DNA from 2 places in the Pseudoalteromonas sp. SR41-7 genome. Region 1 is predicted to be linked to the other one. Evidence: predicted binding sites of a transcription regulator. Region 1 holds the regulator's gene; the other holds the start of a gene.
The links. The regulator NrdR, encoded in region 1, represses ribonucleotide reductase genes. The targets are predictions, from matches to a motif close to AAACACNANATNTNGTGTTT.
Positions count from the first base shown of each region.

Region 2: nrdA (class 1a ribonucleoside-diphosphate reductase subunit alpha) is a predicted target of NrdR. The motif match lies at 1,899-1,918, and genes of this name have one in related genera.

Region 1 is NZ_JACJEF010000013.1:82,556-89,172, reverse strand. It holds gene nusB (transcription antitermination factor NusB) at 1-371, opposite strand, end outside; gene ribE (6,7-dimethyl-8-ribityllumazine synthase) at 387-851, opposite strand; gene ribBA (bifunctional 3,4-dihydroxy-2-butanone-4-phosphate synthase/GTP cyclohydrolase II) at 952-2,064, opposite strand; gene H5092_RS16015 (riboflavin synthase) at 2,094-2,747, opposite strand; gene ribD (bifunctional diaminohydroxyphosphoribosylaminopyrimidine deaminase/5-amino-6-(5-phosphoribosylamino)uracil reductase RibD) at 2,764-3,897, opposite strand; gene nrdR (transcriptional regulator NrdR) at 3,900-4,349, opposite strand; gene glyA (serine hydroxymethyltransferase) at 4,718-5,974, opposite strand; gene thrC (threonine synthase) at 6,244-6,617, opposite strand, start outside.
Region 2 is NZ_JACJEF010000004.1:54,796-61,412, reverse strand. It holds gene nrdA (class 1a ribonucleoside-diphosphate reductase subunit alpha) at 1-1,779, opposite strand, end outside; gene H5092_RS06595 (HAD family hydrolase) at 2,844-3,524, opposite strand; gene ubiG (bifunctional 2-polyprenyl-6-hydroxyphenol methylase/3-demethylubiquinol 3-O-methyltransferase UbiG) at 3,524-4,234, opposite strand; gene gyrA (DNA topoisomerase (ATP-hydrolyzing) subunit A) at 4,411-6,617, shown strand, end outside.

The DNA.
Region 1 (6,617 bases):
TTTACAAATTTATGGCTGTCTTCAGCGCCAAAAATTTTGGCCAGCTCAATACCTTCGTTAATAGCAACTTTATAAGGTACGTCTTCACGGAACTTAAGCTCATAGCTGCTTAAACGTAAAATTGCACGCTCAACCATATCTAAGTCATCAAACGGACGTGTTAAATGTGGTGATACAGCTTCGTCTAGTTGCTTGTAATTTACAGCAACACCCGTCGCTAGATCTTTAAAGTATTCAACATCAATTTTAGTAACGTCTGTTTCGATCAACATTTGTTGTTCGATATCGGCAATTAAATTGCCACTTATTTGCCAAGAATAAACGGCTTGGAGTGCTAAGATACGTGCTTTACGCCTTGCTGCTGGTTTCACAAAAATTCCTTAAACTTAAATTTTATCTAACACATTAACCATTTCAAGCGCGCCTAAAGCAGCTTCGCCGCCTTTATTGCCCATTTTGGTGCCAGCACGCTCAATTGCTTGTTCAATGCTTTCTGTGGTTAATACGCCAAATGCAACCGGGATATCATACTCAAGTGATACTTGCGCAAGACCTTTGTTTGATTCGCCAGCAACTAGGTCAAAGTGTGGTGTACCACCTCTGATCACTACGCCTAATGCGATGATTGCATCATACTCTTTTTTTGCCGCAACGCGTTTAGCCGCTAAAGGTAATTCTACCGCGCCTGGCACATAAATAACGGTAATGTCGTCATCTGATACGCCACCTGTGCGTTTTAGCTCATCAACAGCACCTGCAAGGAGGCTGCTACCAATAAAGTCATTAAAACGAGAAATGACAATGGCAAATTTTTTGCCTGGAGCGTACTTATTACCTTCAATAATTTTCATTTGATAACCCTAAAAATAAGTTCAAGCGGTTGCGATTGCGCAAAAATTGCTGCGCATCATACCATAAAAATAAAATAATAGCCTAGTTTAAGCGTGATGCTTATTGTGGCTCAACGTAATCAACAACTTCTAAATGAAAGCCCGAAAGTGCATGGTACTTTTTAGGGCGACTCATTAATCGCATTTGTTTAATTCCAAGATCGGCAAGTATTTGCGAACCTACGCCAACAGTACGAGATGTACCTTTGAATTTACGTGGCGTAACGCTTTCGCCAGCATCAGCTGCTGCAAATGCTTTCACAGTTGCCTCTAACTCTTCAGTGCTTTCTTGCTTACCTAAAATAACTAAAGCACCTTCATTTTTAGCGATATAAGCCATTGCTTCTGAAAGGCCCCAGCTACGGTCAGCACTTCTGTCTGAAAGTAGAATATCATTAAAGGTACTTTGCAAATGTACACGCACATTTGTCGGCTCTTGATCTTTTATATCGCCTTTGAGTAATACGTAATGTAATTGGCCGTCAATTGTGTCTTTGTAAGTAACTAAATCAAATTCACCATGAACAGTTGGTAACTTACATTTTGCTACTTGCTCAATTGTTGTTTCGTTTAAGTTGCGGTATTCGATTAAATCAGCAATGGTGCCAATTTTAATATCGTGCTCTTTCGCAAAAACTTCTAAATCAGGGCGGCGTGCCATAGTGCCGTCAGCATTAAGTATTTCAACAATAACAGATGATGCTTCAAGCCCAGCTAAACGCGCTAAATCACAGCCCGCTTCAGTGTGTCCTGCGCGAGTTAATACGCCACCAGGTTGCGCCATAATAGGAAAAATATGTCCAGGCTGAACAATATCACTTGGGACTGCGCCTTTAGCTATAGCCGCTTGCACTGTACGTGCTCTGTCTGCTGCTGAAATACCGGTTGTAACACCTTTTGATGCTTCTATCGACATTGTAAAGTTAGTAGAAAATGCTGCACCATTGTTTTTAACCATTAACGGTAAATCAAGTTGCTCGCAACGCTCTTGCGTCATGGTTAAACAAATTAAACCACGGCCATGGGTAGCCATGAAATTAATCGCTTCTGCGCTAATATGCTCAGCTGCTATTATTAAATCGCCTTCATTTTCTCTATCTTCATCATCCATTAAAATAACCATTTTACCGGCTTTAATATCGTCGATGATTTCTTGCGCGCTGTGTAAATTCATAAATTTGCTCGTGTAAGTTGTCAGTTTCGTTATTTAATAAAACCCGCTTTAGCGAGTAAGCTCATCGAAATATCAGAGCCCGTTGGTTGCTCTGCACCCTTTATAAGGCGCTCTAAATAACGTGCAATTTGATCGACTTCTAAATTAACTTGGGTACCTACTTTAAAATGAGCAATTGTGGTTTGCTCACTCGTGTGTGGGACAATTGTTAATTTGAATTTATTACCCTCTACAGCGTTTACTGTCAGGCTTATACCATCAATACATACCGAACCTTTGTAAGGAATGTATTTCATTAAATTTTCGTCAGTTGTAAGCCAATATTCTGTTGCTCTGGCGTTTGCTGTAATACTTGTAATTGTTGCGATACCATCAACATGGCCAGACACTAAATGACCGCCTAAACGAGAAACAGGTTGCATGGCTTTTTCAAGATTCACCGTTTGTCCTAAAGCATAGTGAGCAAAACCGGTCAAACTAATCGTCTCATTAGATAAATCCGCACTAAAACCATCAATATGTTTATCAACTACAGTTAAGCAAACACCATTAGTTGCAATGCTGTCACCTAACTTTACGTCTGTCATATCAAGATCAGTACTTTGGATACGAATGGCTAAGTCGCCTTGTTTTTTTTGTAATAAAGCAATTTTGCCTGTGGCTTCTATTATCCCAGTAAACATAGCACTACTCTTTTTATTAAGTGATTTTAATGAGTTTTGACGCGGTGATACGTAAATCGTCACCAATGCGCGCACATTCATTAAATGTTAAATCAACGGTGTTCTGCATACTCGTCAATTCAGGAAAATTAACTAAACTTTTTGCATCATGGCCCATTAGTTTAGGCGCTAAATAAAAAACAAACTCGTCAACTAAATTAAGCTCTGTCATTTTACCAGCAAGTGTTGCGCCAGCTTCAAGCCAAACATTATTAAACTGCAGTTGCCCAAGTTTTTCTAAAACGGCTTGTAAATCAACTTTACCGTTACTTTCACTAACTTCAATATGCTTTACAAAATGCGGCCATTGCAATGATTTATCAACCTTAGTCGTAAATATTATTACATCACTTTGGATTTCAAATAAAGCAAGGTCAGGTGTTAAACGGTTTTGAGAGTCAATTATAACACGCACGGGCTGGCGAAGCGGCAAATCAGTAGGCAGTGTGCAAGGCAGCTCACTTAGTCGCACATTAAGTTTAGCATCGTCTACTAGCACTGTATCGGCACCGGTTAAAATAGCGCAGCTTTTCGCTCGGTATAATTGTACGTCTTGTCGAGCAGCAGGACTTGTGATCCACTTACTTTGCCCATTTTTAAGCGCCGTTTTACCATCAATACTCGCTGCCATTTTGCAAATCACATAAGGTAAGCCTTGTTCCATACGCTTAAAAAAGCCAACGTTAAGTGCGCGAGCTTGTGATTCGAGTAACCCGTAAGCAACGTCAATACCCGCGTCGCTCAGTATTTTAAGGCCTTTGCCAGCAACTTGTGGATTTGTATCAACCATAGCAGCAATTACTTTTACCACACCGGCAGCTTTTAAGCCTTCGGCGCACGGTGGCGTACGGCCATAATGACTACACGGTTCAAGCGTTACATAAGCCGTTGCACCTTGTGCATTTTTTCCAGCGACAGCCAGTGCATTTACTTCTGCATGGCCTTGACCTGCTAATTGATGAAAACCCTCACCAATTATTTGATTATTTTTAACTAAAACACAGCCAACATTAGGGTTAGGTGTGGTAGTAAACCGGCCTTTTTTGGCAAGTTCTATGGCGCGTGCCATATACATTTCATCATGTTCAGTAAAAGGAACTTGGCTTTGCATTGTTACTCCCCTAAGCGGGCAATTTCTTCGCCAAATTCGCGTATATCTTCAAACGAGCGATAAACAGAGGCAAATCTTACATACGCTACTTTATCGAGCTTTTTGAGGGCTTCCATAATGCATTCACCAACCAAATGGCTTGAAATTTCTCGCTCGCCTGTAGCACGCAACTGCGATTTTATTATATTCACTACTTCGTCTACTTGCTCTGTGCTCACTGGGCGTTTTTCGAGTGCGCGATTTAAGCCATTTAATAATTTATCTTCGTTAAATGGTTCGCGGCTGCCGTCTTGTTTAATAACACGAGGCATAACCAGTTCAGCGCCTTCAAATGTAGTAAAGCGCTCATGGCAGTCGTTGCACTCACGGCGCCTGCGAACTTGATGGCCTCCACCAACAAGGCGTGAGTCAATAACTTTAGTATCTTTTGCGGTACAAAATGGACAATGCATAGCTCGGTACTTCCGTTTTAAAACAAAAAAGACCGCTAAATAGCGGTCTTTTATCTTAGCAAAAAAATAGGGCCTGTTGACCTTTCAGGATTAAATTTGTTCTATCTATGGGTGATTTAATCGCGGCGCGAGGTTTGTAACCTAGTGGGCTAAGTAAAAACCGAGCAACAAAGAGTAAATCGCCCCTAGGACGAACCCGAGGGCAGTGCATGTTTGGCATTTATGCTGCGTTATCGCCTATTTGTGTGGAGTAACCACACTACATAGACTCTGCCTTGCCTAAAAACCAAACATACTACTGCAAATTAAACCTCGAAAGATAAACAGGCCCCTAGCCTATGTGATCTAAATTACTGCTGCTTATGCAATTAAGCGTAAACAGGTAATTTTGCACAAATTGCTTTTACTTTTTCTTTAACTTGCGCCTGTACAGATTCATCAGTGATGTTATCTAGTACGTCACAAATCCAGCCAGCAAGCTCTTTTGATTCTTCTTCTTTGAAACCACGACGAGTGATTGCAGGAGAACCAATACGCAAACCAGATGTTACAAACGGAGAACGTGGATCGTTTGGCACTGAGTTTTTATTAACTGTGATGTTAGCGTTACCAAGGGCTGCATCTGCATCTTTACCAGTAATATCTTTATCGATTAAATCGAGTAGGAATAAGTGGTTTTCAGTTTTGTCAGATACGATTTTGTAGCCGCGCTCTTGCATTACAGCAACCATTGCTTTTGCGTTTTTAACAACTTGTGTTTGGTATACTTTAAATTCTGGTTGAAGCGCTTCTTTAAATGCCACTGCTTTTGCTGCAATAACATGACATAAAGGACCACCTTGGCCACCAGGGAAAACTGCGCTGTTAAGCTTTTTATAGATTGCTTCATCGCCACATGCAGAGATAATTAAACCACCACGAGGACCAGCAAGTGTTTTATGCGTAGTTGTAGTTACAACATGTGCATGAGGAACTGGGCTTGGGTAAACGCCTGCCGCAATTAAACCTGCAACGTGAGCCATATCAACAAACAGGTAAGCACCTACTTTGTCAGCAATTTCACGGAATTTAGCCCAATCAACAATACCTGAGTACGCTGAGAAACCACCAATAATCATTTTTGGTTTATGCTCAAGTGCTAGTGCTTCAACCTGTGCGTAATCAATTTCGCCCGTTGTTTCATCTAGTCCGTATTGAATTGCATTGTAAAGCTTACCAGAGAAGCTTACGTGTGATCCGTGAGTTAAGTGACCACCATGAGCTAAGCTCATACCAAGTACAGTGTCGCCTGCTTCTAATAGCGCTAGAAAAACAGCAGCATTAGCTTGCGAACCAGCATGTGGTTGTACGTTTGCGTAGTCAGAACCAAATAACTCGTTAGCACGGTCAATTGCTAATTGCTCAACAACATCAACGTGCTCACAACCGCCATAATAACGTTTGCCAGGGTAACCTTCTGCGTATTTATTTGTAAGCTGTGAACCCTGCGCTTCTAGTACACGTGGGCTACAGTAGTTTTCTGAAGCGATTAGTTCAATGTGCTCTTCTTGGCGAGCAGTTTCTTTGTTTATCGCGTCAAATAACTCTGGATCAAAATCCGAAATATTCATGCTACGTTCTAACATTGGGGTCTCCTAGGGCAACGTGTATGGTGTTTTTTAGAGGCTTTATTGTACGCTTTAAACGACTCTTTGCCTACGCTCTTAAGTTGAGGATATTTAAACAGGGATTGAAACTATTTCACAGACTTTTTAAGATGATATTTTCTTATAAAACCATAACGATTTTAAATGAATGCTATTTCCTACATTTAATTAGTAAATGCAACTCACTAGATTTAAAAGCCTAAAGTTATAAAAAAAGGCGGCTTAACCGCCTTTTTGAATTAATTAACTTAGCCAAGTTTAGCAAGTATTTCTGTACGTAATGCGTCGTAATCGGCCTTTATATCGCTTGCTAGGCATGGTTTTGCTAGTGCGTCGCTAAGTGGTTTTGGCATACCTAATTCAATATTTAAAATACCCTCTACGCTTTCTTTAAACTTAGCAGGGTGAGCTGTGGCTAAAAAGATACCCGCGGCCCCTGGCGCTCGATTTTCAACAAGACCTTGGTACGCAATAGCAGTGTGAGGCTCTGCAACATAACCCGTTTGTTGAATTTTTTTCATCACCGATTGCGTGTCTTCCTCGTTTACGCTAGTTGAATAAAAATTATCGTAGCTAAACCAGTTATTATCTAACATTGTTTGCACACGCGGCCAGTTGTTTG
Region 2 (6,617 bases), on a different contig from region 1:
CTCATCACAAATTTTATCTAAATCACGTTTGTACGTATCTGTTGGCATAATGCCTTGAGAGTACGTTGTTTCGTTAAACTTAGGACATGCGCCACGCTCTTTAGCAAGCTCGTTTGATGCTTTCATTAAGTAGTATTGAATAGCTTCAAAGGTTTTATGTGTTAATGCATTTGCGCTACCATCTGAATAACGCTTACCGTTTTTAGCTAGGTAGTAAGCGTAGTTAATCACGCCTATTCCTAGTGTACGACGACCCATAGTTGCATTTTTAGCCGCCGGTACAGGGTAGTCTTGGAAATCAAGTAAGTTATCAAGTGCGCGTACTGCAAGTTCAGCTAGCTCTTCAAGCTCATCAAGTGACTCTATTGCACCTAAGTTAAACGCAGAAAGTGTACAAAGCGCAATTTCGCCTTCTTCGTCATTTACGTTGTTAAGTGGCTTAGTTGGCAATGCAATTTCTAAACATAAGTTAGATTGGCGAATTGGCGCAACTTTAGAAATAAATGGGCTGTGTGTATTACAGTGATCCACATTTTGTAAATAAATACGACCTGTACTTGCACGTTCTTGCGCAAACATAGAGAAAAGCTCAATGGCTTTAATACGTTTTTTACGAATAGACTCGTCTTGTTCGTATTTTACGTAAAGTGCGTCAAACTCAGCTTGGTCTTCAAAAAATGCATCATAAAGGCCAGGCACATCTGATGGGCTAAATAATGTAATGTAGTCATCTTTAATTAAACGAGAGTACATTAGTTTATTAAACTGTACGCCGTAATCAAGGTGACGAACGCGGTTGTCGTCTACACCACGGTTATTTTTAAGTACAAGTAGGTTCTCTACTTCTAGATGCCAAAGCGGGTAGAACAAAGTTGCAGCGCCGCCGCGTACACCACCTTGCGAACAACTTTTAACGGCTGTTTGAAAGTGCTTATAAAAAGGAATACAACCTGTGTGGTACGCTTCGCCGTTACGAATATGGCTACCTAAAGCACGAATTCGACCAGCGTTAATACCAATACCTGCGCGTTGTGATACGTATTTAACGATTGCAGACGATGTAGCGTTAATTGAATCAAGGCTGTCGCCACATTCAATTAATACACACGAGCTAAACTGGCGAGTAGGCGTGCGTACACCTGACATAATTGGCGTTGGTAGAGATATTTTAAATAATGATACCGCGTCGTAAAAACGTTTGATGTAATCAGTACGTGTTTCACGTGGGTAGTCTGAAAATAAGCTTGCTGCTACTAAAATATATAAAAACTGTGCACTTTCGTATATTTCACCCGATACACGGTTTTGAACTAGGTACTTGCCTTCAAGCTGTTTTACAGCTGCGTAGCTAAAGTTAAGATCGCGAGAATGATCAAGGTATGCATCAAGCTCGTCTAATTCTTGCTCTGTGTAATCTACTAATAAGTGAGCATCGTAGCGTTTATCGCCAACCATTTTTGTTACGTGGTCAAATAAACGTGGTGGCTCAAATTGACCGTACGCTTTTTTACGTAAATGGAATACAGCTAAACGTGCAGCTAAGTATTGATAATCAGGCGATTCTTTTGAAATCTGATCCGCTGCTGCTTTAATGATGGTTTCGTGGATGTCTTTGGTACGAATACCGTCGTAAAACTGAATGTGCGATTTTAATTCAACTTGCGAAACCGAAACGTTGTTTAAACCTTCGGCGGCCCATTCAATAACGCGATGGATCTTATCCAGATCAAGTGGCTCTTTGCGCCCGTCACGTTTGCTTACAGATAACTGTTGGTTCATTTGCCTGTATTCCTTGGGAATTATGTATTTTGACCAATGCTTTATACCTCGCCGAAGCAAGGTACATACTCATTTATTATAGGTTTCACCGTATTGGCGAATTTAATTGAATAACATTTGGCCACAATATCTGGTGTTGTTCAATTTAGAGATCACAAGATAGTGTGGTCTGAGTTGTTTTGCAAGGGACATAATTGCCCCTATTTGTGGATAACTTTGGGATAACGCATTTGTGTTAGTAGACACTCACCTTCGAACAATCATTTAAGTTGAAATATGCAAAAATCAACTAATGATCTGCTAAATTTACGCATTTTAAAAATAAATTTTGACTGCTTTTTTTATCGGCAAGCTTTGTGTGAAAACTAACACAATCACAATATATAGTGTTTAATAATTAACATAGCACTATATATGGATTCAGTGGACTATCTAAGTGAGTTGTTTAGTGTTCATAGTTGAACGCTTTTATAAATAAAAAGCATAATTAGAGGGAACATATAGAAATGGGCTAAAAGATAGCCCATTTAAATTTATACAAAGAGCATGCTGCTCAGTGTAATAATTTTAAAAATACCTATTATTACACTTTCTGATATTTCTATAGATAAACTGAACTTCAATTTTAGTTATCCTAAATCTGAGTTAGTCACTTGCTGAGAATATAAGAATAAGTTACGCTCAAACTTCCAAACTTGGGCACTTTCTTAAAACTCGAGCAAGTGTCTTTGCTAACATCATATTCAAAATTTGAGTATGATGTTAGCCCCTCCACTTAATTGAAATATCAATCCCATCAAAGTGTTAATAAAACTCTAATGTGGTCTGAGTTGTTTTGCAAGGGACATAATTGCCCCTATTTGTGGATAACTTCGGTATAGCGTATTTGTGTTAGTAGACGCTCACACTTAAACGACCACTCAACCAAAGGCGTTCAAAAAGTAAACTAAATTCTGCTAAATTTACGCATTTTAAAAATAAATTCTGACTGCTTTTTTTATCAGCAAACTTTGCGTGAAAACTAATGAAATCACAATATATAGTGTTTATTAATTAACATGGCACTATATATGGTTAAAACCATCAATTGGGCTTTGCCAGTTAAAATTGGCTTTCCAAGCTATCGCTTCATCTTTACTTGGGATGTAACCCCAAAGTGCCGTTGCGGTATGCATACCTGCCGCTTTGCCTGCTTGTATGTCTCGCTGTGCATCACCAATGTATAAACAACGGCTTGGTTCTACTTGCATAAGCTTTGCACAATGTAGCAGTGGTAAAGGTGATGGCTTAGCTTCAGTTAAGGTGTCGCCACTTATTACTACACTGGCATTTTTTAATGCGGGAATAGCTGCCACTAAAGGATCGGTTAAAAAGCCAGGCTTGTTAGTCATGATCCCCCATTTGATCTTTTTCTGATCAAGGCCGATAAGTAACGATTCAACTCCGCTGAAGCAATGCGTGTGTTTTGCTATGTTTGCAGCGTACTCGTTAACTAATTGCTTTATAAGCTCGCTTTGGTGTTGTTTGTCCCATAATTCTTTAAAACCAGCCTCTAATAATGCGCCTGCGCCGTTAGATGCCGCAGGACGGTATATATCACTACTAACAGGTTCTATTTCATTGCTAATAAGGACTGCGTTTAAAGCGGCACCTAAATCATCAGCGGTGTCGAGTAGGGTGCCGTCTAAATCAAATAAAAATGCATCGTACTCTATAAGGGGGTGGGGGGCTTGAGAGTTAGCCATTAAGCTAACTTCTCAAAATAAAGTATGTAATTTACGCTAACGTCACTATTGAGTGTATATTGCTTTGATAGTGGGTTATAAGAAAGCCCTGTACTTGCACGAACTTTTAAACCGGCTTGCTCTGCCCATGCAATAAGCTGCGCAGGTTTTATAAACTTTTTATGGTCGTGTGTACCTTCAGGTACCATTTTTAAAAGTTTTTCAGCGCCAACAATCGCGTATAGATATGCTTTAGGTGTTTTGTTAAGGGTTGAAAAAAACACATCCGCGCCTGGTTTGGCAAGTGCAGCTACAGCATGAATGATAGAAGCTGGGTCGGGTACGTGCTCAAGCATTTCCATACAGGTTATTACATCAAAGCGCTCTGGGTTTTGCGAAGCAAACTCTTCTGCCGGTATTTTTATGTAATCTACATTTACGCCAGTTTCTAAACTGTGCAACTTAGCAACAGTTAAAGGCTCTTGCCCCATATCGATGCCAGTTACTTTTGCGCCCATGCGCGCCATGCTTTGGCTTAAAATACCGCCACCACAGCCAACATCGAGTGTTTCTTTATCGAATAAGCCTTGCGTTTTGTTTGCTATAAAGTCTAAACGTAACGGGTTAATTTCGTGAAGAGGTTTGAATTCTCCGTCTAGGTCCCACCAACGCTCGGCGATGGCTTCAAATTTTGCTATTTCTGCGTGATCTACATTTTGATGTTCGGTCATAAAATACTTCCTCGTCAATCTGAGGCCATTATATAGGGCTAAATTGATAAATCGCAAAGTTTTGCGCCTGTAAATTAAAATTAATTGTGATAGCATGGCTGTTAGAAATAATAACAATACTCTTAATACCCAATACCGGGTTGTTGAGAGCTGATACTGAAGGAATGTGATATCAAATGACTGATCTCGCCAATGAAATTCTGCCAGTCAATATTGAAGACGAGTTAAAAAACTCCTACTTAGATTACGCAATGAGCGTAATTGTAGGACGTGCATTACCAGACGTACGTGACGGCTTAAAACCTGTTCATCGCCGCGTTTTGTTTGCAATGAACGAGCTTAGTAATGACTGGAACAAGCCTTACAAAAAATCGGCCCGTGTGGTCGGTGACGTAATCGGTAAATACCACCCACACGGCGACAGTGCAGTTTATGACACGATAGTTCGTATGGCTCAGCCATTCTCACTGCGTTATATGCTAGTAGATGGCCAAGGTAACTTCGGTTCGGTTGATGGTGATTCAGCAGCGGCAATGCGTTATACAGAAGTACGTATGGCTAAAATGTCGCATGAGTTATTAGCCGATCTTGAAAAAGAAACGGTTGATTTCGTTCCTAACTACGATGGCACTGAGTTCATCCCTGATGTTTTACCAACGAAAGTTCCTAATTTATTAGTGAATGGTTCGTCAGGTATTGCAGTAGGTATGGCTACAAATATACCACCACATAACTTAACTGAAGTTGTAAATGGTTGTTTGGCACTTATTCAAAATCCAGATTTAACTATTTTAGAGTTAATGGATTATATTCCTGGTCCTGATTTCCCAACGGCTGCAATTATCAACGGTAAGAAGGGTATTGAACAAGCCTACTTAACTGGCCGTGGTAAAGTGTACATGCGTGCACGCGCCGACATCGAAACCGATGAAAAAACAGGCCGTGAAACAATCATCGTTCACGAAATTCCTTATCAAGTTAATAAAGCTCGTTTAATTGAAAAAATTGCTGAGCTGGTTAAAGATAAGAAAATTGAAGGTATTAGTGCGCTACGTGATGAATCAGATAAAGACGGTATGCGTATCGTTATTGAAATCAAACGTGGTGACGTAGGCGAAGTTATTTTAAACAACTTGTATTCACAAACTCAGTTACAAACTGTGTTTGGTATGAATATGGTTGCGCTAATTAATAACCAACCTAAATGTTTCAATTTAAAAGAAATGTTAGAAGAGTTTATTATTCACCGTCGTGAAGTAGTAACTCGTCGTACAGTATTTGATTTACGCAAAGCCCGTGACCGTGCACACACGCTTGAAGGCTTAGCGATTGCACTTGCGAACATTGACCCAATTATCGAACTTATTCGTAAATCCCCTACACCTGCTGAAGCTAAAATTGCTTTAACAGCGCGTCCGTGGGAATTAGGTAATGTACAAGGTATGCTTGAAAAAGCAGGTGAAGACAATGTTGCTCGTCCAGATTGGTTAGCAAGCGAACTTGGTATTCGCGATGGTCAATATTATATCTCTGAGCAACAAGCTCAAGCAATTCTTGATTTGCGTTTACATAAGCTAACAGGTCTTGAACACGAAAAAATCTTGACCGAATACCAAGCGTTATTAGAACTAATTGCTGAACTACTTTATATTTTGGCAACTCCTGAGCGTTTAATGGAAGTTATACGTGACGAGCTAGTTGAAATTAAAGAGCAATATGGTGATGAGCGTCGCACTGAAATTAATGCAGCTGCTCACGATATCAGCCTTGAAGACTTAATTACCGAAGAAAACGTAGTAGTAACGCTTTCTCACGAAGGTTATGTGAAGTATCAAGCATTGTCTGATTACGAAGCACAGCGTCGTGGTGGTAAAGGTAAGTCAGCAACGAAGATGAAAGATGAAGATTTCATCGAACGTCTATTAGTTGCAAATACACACGATACTATATTGTGTTTCTCTACGGCCGGTCGTTTATATTGGCTTAAAGTATATCAGTTACCACTAGCGAGTCGTGCAGCGCGCGGTAAGCCAATTGTTAACTTGTTACCACTTGAAGCTGATGAACGTATTACTGCTATATTGCCAGTACGCGAGTACGCAGAAGATAAATACATCTTTATGGCAACAGCATTTGGTACAGTTAAGAAAACACCATTAACGGCTTACAGTCGTCAACGTGCAAGCGGTATTATTGCTGTTAACTTAAATGATGGCGATAGCCTGATTGGGGTTGACATTACCGATGGTAGCAACGAAATTATGTTGTTCACTGATGCAGGTAAAGTTGTACGCTTTAAAGAAGCTGAAGAAACAACAGTTGTTGATGAAAACGGTAACCCAGTATTAGACGAAGAAGGTAACCCTGAGATTCGTTTCAAAGG